DNA from 2 places in the Sporosarcina sp. 179-K 3D1 HS genome. Region 2 is predicted to be linked to the other one. Evidence: riboswitches for the same ligand, from Rfam matches in the RefSeq annotation. Region 2 holds a riboswitch; the other holds the start of a gene.
The links. A riboswitch is a leader RNA that binds a small molecule or an ion and turns the genes downstream of it on or off. The one in region 2 is predicted to bind cobalamin.
Positions count from the first base shown of each region.

Region 1: it holds a riboswitch for cobalamin, as region 2 does, so the genes downstream of both, AB1K83_RS14315 (ABC transporter substrate-binding protein) here and AB1K83_RS13230 (helical backbone metal receptor) in region 2, are expected to answer to the same signal.

Region 1 covers NZ_JBFEGI010000012.1:1,516-5,384, forward strand. The annotation lists gene AB1K83_RS14305 (M28 family peptidase) at 1-210, shown strand, start outside; gene AB1K83_RS14310 ((2Fe-2S) ferredoxin domain-containing protein) at 272-658, opposite strand; cobalamin riboswitch at 982-1,166, opposite strand; cobalamin riboswitch at 1,296-1,477, shown strand; gene AB1K83_RS14315 (ABC transporter substrate-binding protein) at 1,646-2,593, shown strand; gene AB1K83_RS14320 (FecCD family ABC transporter permease) at 2,624-3,712, shown strand; gene AB1K83_RS14325 (ABC transporter ATP-binding protein) at 3,709-3,869, shown strand, end outside.
Region 2 covers NZ_JBFEGI010000010.1:34,457-38,325, reverse strand. The annotation lists gene AB1K83_RS13240 (ATP-binding cassette domain-containing protein) at 1-688, opposite strand, end outside; gene AB1K83_RS13235 (FecCD family ABC transporter permease) at 685-1,755, opposite strand; gene AB1K83_RS13230 (helical backbone metal receptor) at 1,718-2,710, opposite strand; cobalamin riboswitch at 2,864-3,067, opposite strand; gene AB1K83_RS13225 (nuclease-related domain-containing protein) at 3,372-3,869, shown strand, end outside.

The DNA.
Region 1 (3,869 bases), on a different contig from region 2:
TCAGCTGTGTTTTCCTACGCACCGCTTGAGCCGGACTACCACAAACCAACAGATACTATCGATAAAATCAGCAAAGAAAGAATGGAAAACGTTGCGAAAACTGTGTCCGCTGCTCTTTATCAACTTGCACGGAAACAGACACCAGCCCTTGAAAACTCAAATGTCGCGCCGCAACCCGTAGAACCACCATTTGAAAACCGACCGTTGTAATTAAATTGCTAATTAAAGTGCCAGGCACCCAAACAAACATGAATGTTCGGGTGCCTGGCACCTATTTTGATACAGCCTTCAATTTCTCTTCCGTTTTTTTGATCCCGACCGGTGCGTCATTATGCCGGTCGAACCCCAGCCCATTGAACGTATGACTTACCTTTTCCAATAGCCTCTCCCCCTTGCCGATCGCCGCTGCCAAAGGGCCCGCCTCTTCCGTCGTCAGTTTCTGATACCAGGTCCCTTCCGGATAGACGATGACGGTCGGCGCGTCTTTGCACCGGCCTTGGCATCTTGTCCGCGCCGTATGCACCCGGTCGTCCAATCCTTGCTCCGTCAAAGCTTCCCGGATGGCTACTGTCATTTCTTCCCCCTGCTTCTTCAAACAACTCGAACCGTTGCAAATTAACACATGTGCGCAGGTTGTCGATAAATCCCATGTTGCCATTTTCATTTCCTCCCCGTAATTCATCTATCTTGCCACTAGGATAAAAGACCTTACTTGCAAGCAAATCGAGTTTTGTGCAAATATCCTTCAAGCGAATGCAGCCAAACAGTCCATGAGCGCAAGCAATTCCGTCTTATATGCAAGCAAACTGCAGCCGGCCGCAATCAACCGCTCTAAAACGTCTCCAACGACTTTCCGACCAAACAAAAAAACCCTATTCCTCCATCGGAAAAGGGCCTGCCAAACGAACCTATACACTTTTGCACAGATAATAATCCATGCCTGCAAAACAGGATCGTCCCGACTCTCACCCCCCGGAGATTGGAATCTTCGAGATGTCAGGTAGGTCTCCTGACTTGTGCTTCTTCCTACTTTGAGCCCTTCCCATGCAACGCGGCACAGTGGGTGATCCTCATTTCGTCGACACTTACAGTTGCGGGGACAGTTCCGGCATTGAACCGGATTCCCTATTAAGCTATGGATTAGCGCCTGACATCTCTTTATTATTCAATTTTTAATGGGTCTCGATGAATTGGATTTATTATAGCCGTATTGTTTATAAAAACGCAAGCTTCATTTTTTTGGTATTGACAATTGATCCACAGTTATGAATACTGTTGATAGATTGCCAAACCGAATAAACGATATGGGAAAAGGTACACGATCATCGTGTTTAAAAGGGAAGCCCGGTGTAAAACCGGCACGGTCCCGCCACTGTAATTTGGCCGTTTTCCGCAACATCCACTGTCTGTCAAGATGGGAAGGAGCGGAAAGCCATGGCCATAAGTCAGGAGACCTGCCTTTTCTAGCGACACTGCTTGACCTACGGGAAATGGGGAAGTGTTAGAAAGCTAATTTGCTAACCATTCTTTTTGCATGGATAAATTTGCGCTTCTAACCCTTTTTCGGTTAGAGGCGTTTTTTATTTCCTCTGGTACGTGATCTTTCATTGCGGCAATTGCAGAACAGAACAAGGAGACTACAAGGATGAAAAAATTAAGTATTTTAGGATTGCTGCTATTGCTGCTGGTTGGCGGCTGTGTGGATAAGGAATCCGCTTCCGCCAAACAAGAGTCGCTTTCCATCGAAAATAACGGGGTAGCGCTCCCGATCGGCGAGGTTCCGCAACGAGCGATCACGCTTAACCAGCATGTCACGGAAATCATGTTGGCACTCGGGCTGGAGGATCATATGGTCGGAACGGCTTACCTCGATGATGAAATTTTGCCCGAATACCAAGCGGCTTATGAAAAGATCGAAGTTCTTTCGGATACCTATCCTTCCAAAGAGGTGTTTGTCGGAGCAGATCCTGATTTTGCTTATGCCGGCTGGGCCAGTGCATTCAAAGAAGATAGCCTAGGGACACAAGCAGAATTATTGGACCAAGGGATCATTCCTTACTTGCACCAATCTTCTACCATCGTTGGTCCTACTTTGGATGATATTTTCACAGACATTGAAAATATCGGGAAGATCTTCCGCGTCGAGGATCGCTCTGCTCAGTTGATTGCCGATATGAAGCAACAAATTGACGACATTAAGAAAACCATCCCTCCTTCCGATGACAAGAAACGCGTTTTTGTATTCGATAGCGGAGACACTTCGGCGTTCACCGTCGGACAGAATTTCTTGAACGAACTGATTACGATGGCGGGCGGCACCAATATTTTTAACGACCTCGACAAGAATTGGGGCGAAGTCAGTTGGGAAAAAGTCGTGGAACGGAATCCCGAAATTATTGTCATCATCGACTATGGCGATACATCCGTCGATCAGAAAATCGACTTTTTGAACAGTGTATCCATGTTGGCCGACACGACTGCCATCCAAAATCAGCACTTCGTCATCGTCCCCCTTTCTGCAGCCGCGGAAGGAGTACGGATTCCAATGGCACTCGACACACTAGTCAAAGGATTTTACCATCAATCAAACTAAGCAGGATAGAACCGGATAGGAGCGAGTCCCATGTTACAAGAGAATCGCCTTAAAAAAGGAGGGTGCCAAAAGACCGTCGCCGTCGTGCCGATCTTTGTCGTCCTTTTCTTGCTCATGCTCGTCTCCATCACCTTCGCCGTCATTATCGGACCAGTTTCCATCCACCCTCTGACTGTATGGAAGATTGTGCTGAATCAATTGCCACTCCCCTCCCCATTATTTGATATAGACTGGGGTCGTCCCGAAGAACGGATTATCTGGGATATCCGCCTCCCCCGTGTGCTACTTGGCGCAGTCGTAGGAGCCGGGCTTGCGGTAGTCGGAGTCGGAATTCAAGCACTCGTCCGAAATTCCTTGGCAGACCCTTATATATTGGGCGTTTCCTCGGGCGCTTCAGTCGGGGCCACTGTCGTTATTTTATTCGGGGCGTTTAGCATCTTTGGCCAATATGCACTTTCTATAGCCGCTTTCGGCGGCGCCTTACTCTCCATCATTTTCGTTTATTTCATCGCGCATGTGGGAGGCCGCCTGACAACGACCCGACTCCTCTTGGCCGGGGTGGTTGTCTCGATGATTTTATCAGCGGTGACCAGTTTCATCGTCATTTCTGCACCCAATGAACAAGGGATCCGGAATGCGATGTTCTGGATGATGGGGAGTCTGGCAGGAGCCAAATGGAGTTATTTATTCATCCCGACTACGGCAGTCCTTGTCGGTCTACTATACTTATTGACCCGGTTTCGCGCCCTCAACTTATTGTTGCTCGGTGAAGAAACAGCAGGCACACTTGGAATCAGCGTACATCGGTTCAGGAAAGAGCTGATCGTGGTGACGGCCCTATTGACGGGAGTTATCGTTGCAGTCAGCGGAGCAATCGGCTTTGTCGGATTAATGATTCCGCACCTCGTCCGGCTGGTCATTGGAGCGGATCATCGGAAAGTGTTGCCGGTCAGCGCATTGGTGGGCGCCATCTTCATCATCTGGGCAGATGTGTTTGCCCGGATAGCGGTTGCGCCCGAAGAACTACCGATCGGCATCATTACAGCGGTATGTGGCGGACCTTTCTTCATCTGGCTATTGAGAAAAAGTGATTATTCCTTTGGAGGTGATGGATCATGACTGTTCTTTTAGATAATTTGACAACCTGTATCAATCAAGTCCCAATTACCCGTCACATTTCGATAGACGTCCAAGAGGGCGAATTCGTCGGCATCATTGGTCCGAATGGCAGCGGGAAATCCACGATCTTGAAATCGATTTATCGCGCCCTCCCCCA
Region 2 (3,869 bases):
CTTCCTTGCGCAAAGTATTGACGTCTCCCACTTCGAGGAAGGATCCTTTATGAAGGAGAGCGACTCTGTCCGCGTAGAGGGAGGCCACGTTCAAATCATGCAAAATCGCAAAAATTGTCAATTGCTTTGTCCGTTGCCATTCTTTCAGCATGTTCAAAATCTGGAACGTGTGCTTGATATCCAAATGATTCGTCGGTTCATCCAGCAACAGGATTTCCGGTTCTTGAGCCAATGCTTTTGCTAATAAAACCCGCTGCTTCTCCCCGCCGCTCAATGTCCGGAACTGTGAATTGCGGAACTGCTCAATTCGTGTCACGTTCATGACATGATCAATGACTTTTCGATCTTTTGCGGATATGCTCTTAATAAAGCCGGTTTGGTGCGGGTAACGGCCGAGACTTACTATTTCCTCTACGGTGAAATCGAATGTCACTTTGCTTTCTTGAGAAAGGACGGCCACCTTCCGCGCTTTCTCGAGCTTCGACATCTTCTCCATCGGTTTACCATCGATTGCGATCGACCCTGACACGATAGGAAGTTGTCCGGTAATTAATTTGAAAAGGGTGGTTTTCCCGCTGCCATTCGGTCCGAGCAGTGCGAAAAACTCACCTTTCTGGATTTCAAATTGAAGATCGTGGATAATCGGTTTTTTTCCGTAACCGCCTGCTAGCTGTTTGACTGTGATCATCGGCTTTCCCCTCTTCCCATTCGATCTCGAATTAAAAGTAAAGCAAATACTGGAGCACCAATCAAGGCAGTGATGACGCCAATCGGCAGTTCTTGCGGAGCAATGATCGTCCTCGCGAGCAAATCTGCGAACACGAGGAAGGAGCCGCCCAGCAATATGGACAGAGGCAAGACATTTCGGTGATTTGGCCCGGTCATGAGTCGCACCAGATGGGGAACGACCAACCCGACAAAACCAATTGAACCGGACACGGCAACTGCCGAACCCGTCAGTAAGGAAGCGCCGATCAAAATGAGGATTTTACCTCTTTTCACATTGACTCCGATATGATCGGCTGCTTCTTCGCCGAGTGCGAGGGCATTCAGCTCCCTATAATGGGCGAGCAAGATAATGGAGCCGATGACAAGGAAGGGGATGATCAGCTGGACGTGGCTCCACCCGCGCATCGCGACACTTCCATATAACCAATACATGATTTGTGTCATCGCATCGCGGTCTCCAAGAGAGATCATCAACGACGTCAGTGCTCCGACGAAGGCTCCGACAATGATACCGGCGAGAATGATCGTCTCAATGGCGAGACTCCTGCTGCTCAATCTGACGATTCCAAAGACGACGAATAAGGTGAGGAATCCGCTTATAATGGCCACGATCGGCAATGTGTAACTACCTAATCCCCAAATCGTATATTGGAAAAATAAAACCGTTACGGCCCCGAGCGCTGCCCCGGATGAAACCCCGATCGTGTATGGATCGGCCAACGGATTGCGAAGAAGCCCTTGGAAGGCGGCGCCTGCGAGCGACAGGGAAGCCCCGACAAGAAAGGCCAATAATACGCGCGGGACCCGGATATTCCAGATGATCAGTTCTTCATTTTTCGGGACATCCGTAAGCCAGCCGAGACCAAATGATTTATCCGCCACGATATGGAGGATCGTGGGAATCGGGAATTTCACACTGCTGACGAATAGGCCAAGAAGGGTTGCACAAAGTACAACCCCAATACTTGCCATATAAAGCCAACCGATTTTACTCCCCAAAAACTTCCGGATAAATGAGTTTTGCAAGTTGCTCGACTCCTTCAATCAGGCGTGGGCCTGGACGGGTAACCGTGTCGCTGTCGACATCGAAAACTTGTTCGTTTTTAATGGCATTGACTTCTGCCCAACCTTCGCGCGCCAAGACGCCTTCGGCAGGATTATCCACATAATAGCCGTATGTAGTGATAATGACATCCGGGTTCAGTTGGACGATTTCCTCTTCCGACAATTTCACCCATCCATCTTGATCTTCAGCGGCATTCGTAGCATTGATTGTTTCCAGCATTTCGTGCATGAAAGTGTTTTTACCGGTTGTGAAGATGTCCGGCGCTGGTGAAACTTCCACCCATACTTTCTTTTTGTCCGTAATTTCTTTTGCTTTCTCTTCAACGGCAGCACGACGGTCTTTCATATCTTGGATAATCTCTTCCGCTTTGTCCGTTGTCCCGGTGGCGGTCGCAATCATTTCCATCGTTTGGTACGCATCGTCGAATGAAGCGGCACTGCCGGTTACGACAACTTTGATGCCCACTTCTTCAAATTGCTTTAGAATATCTTCATGTTTATCGAAATGGTATTTCGTAACAAAGGCAACATCCGGCAACAAGGTCATGACCAGTTCGGCATCCATGTCCTGGCCGCCGACTTTCTGGACTTCCAATGCCTCTGGAGGGTAGTTACAGTAATCGGACACCCCGATGAGGCGATCGCCAACTCCGAGCGCATATAAAATCTCCGTATTGCTCGTCTGGACGGAGATGATCGTTTCCGGTTCTTCTTCGATTGTTACCTCACGACCGACATCATCGGTAAATGTGACTGGGAAAGCTAGCGCTTCTTCCGCTTGACTTGTTGCTTTCGTGTCCGGCGTATTATCCGGCGCGGATTGGTTTGCTGGGGTTTCTTCTTTCGTTCCACAGCCCGTTAGTAGGACCATGCCTACTACGAACATCAAACTAAATAAACCCCATCGTTTCATCATGTTGTGCACTCTACGTTCCTCCTCTTAGTTGTGAACATCAAAAAAGCGCTTGTCCTCGAAGGAAAGCGCATGGCATGATAAAGCGAAGTTGCGGGCAGTTCGGCGTAAGCCGGTAAACCCATTACGACACCCTAAACATTCCTATCCCCGAGGAAGCTTACAATCGAAATAGGCAGGTCTCCTGACTTACGACTCCAGCGGCCGCCCCACTCCTTCCCATGCTGTCGCACAGTGGATACGCAGGACATCCTCATCGATTACAGTGACGGGTTCGTGTTGGACTCTCACCAACTTCCCTCTTCATTTCAAACAGCCGCTTGGACGGCCATATGAAAAACCTATTTCTACACTATTCTTTTTTAACGTTACGGTTCATGCCCAGTATATAGAAGAATTGATAGTTTGTAAACTTTATTTGGGGCAGGGGGTTCAAAGCAGACAAGGACTCCGCCCATCGTGTGGAGAATTGCGACGAACGAGCGTAGGATTCCGCCAAAGTGCGTGAGAACTCCGCCCATGGAGTTGAGGATTGCGACGAACGGGCGTAGAATTCCGCTCCAAGGCACCAAAATTGAAATTTGGGGGTATTCTCCTATTTCTATTGTGAAAACTAGGAGAAAATGATAGCGTATATTATGAACACCGAATAATCCGAAAAGGAGTGATCGGGATTATTAAAATTCATCGACAAAAGCCAGAACTTTTAATAGCACTACCCAGATTGCTGGCCCGTCTTCATCCTACCCACGACAAATACAAAGATCTTGAAAATCAACTCTATCGAATCGAGGCTGGCTACGCAGGAGAATGTAGAGTTGATAAGTATTTGGAAACCATTGAATTCCCTGAGCCAGTTTCTATTTTTACCGATTTACAATTAGTTATTACTCCGGGTTTTACCATTCAAATTGATACCCTGATCTTAACCCCATCCCATGCGATCATTCTTGAGATCAAGAATATTGCAGGTACGTTATCTTACATTTCTCATCCACCCCACTTTGAAAGCATCTATTCCGAAAACAAATCAATCGTTATTAATTGTCCTTTGATGCAACTAAATAATAATAAGGCAGGCCTCGAAATATGGTTTAAAAGAAATGACTACAATTTGCAAATAACCGGATTGATTGTTTTGGCCACCAATACTTTGGTGAAA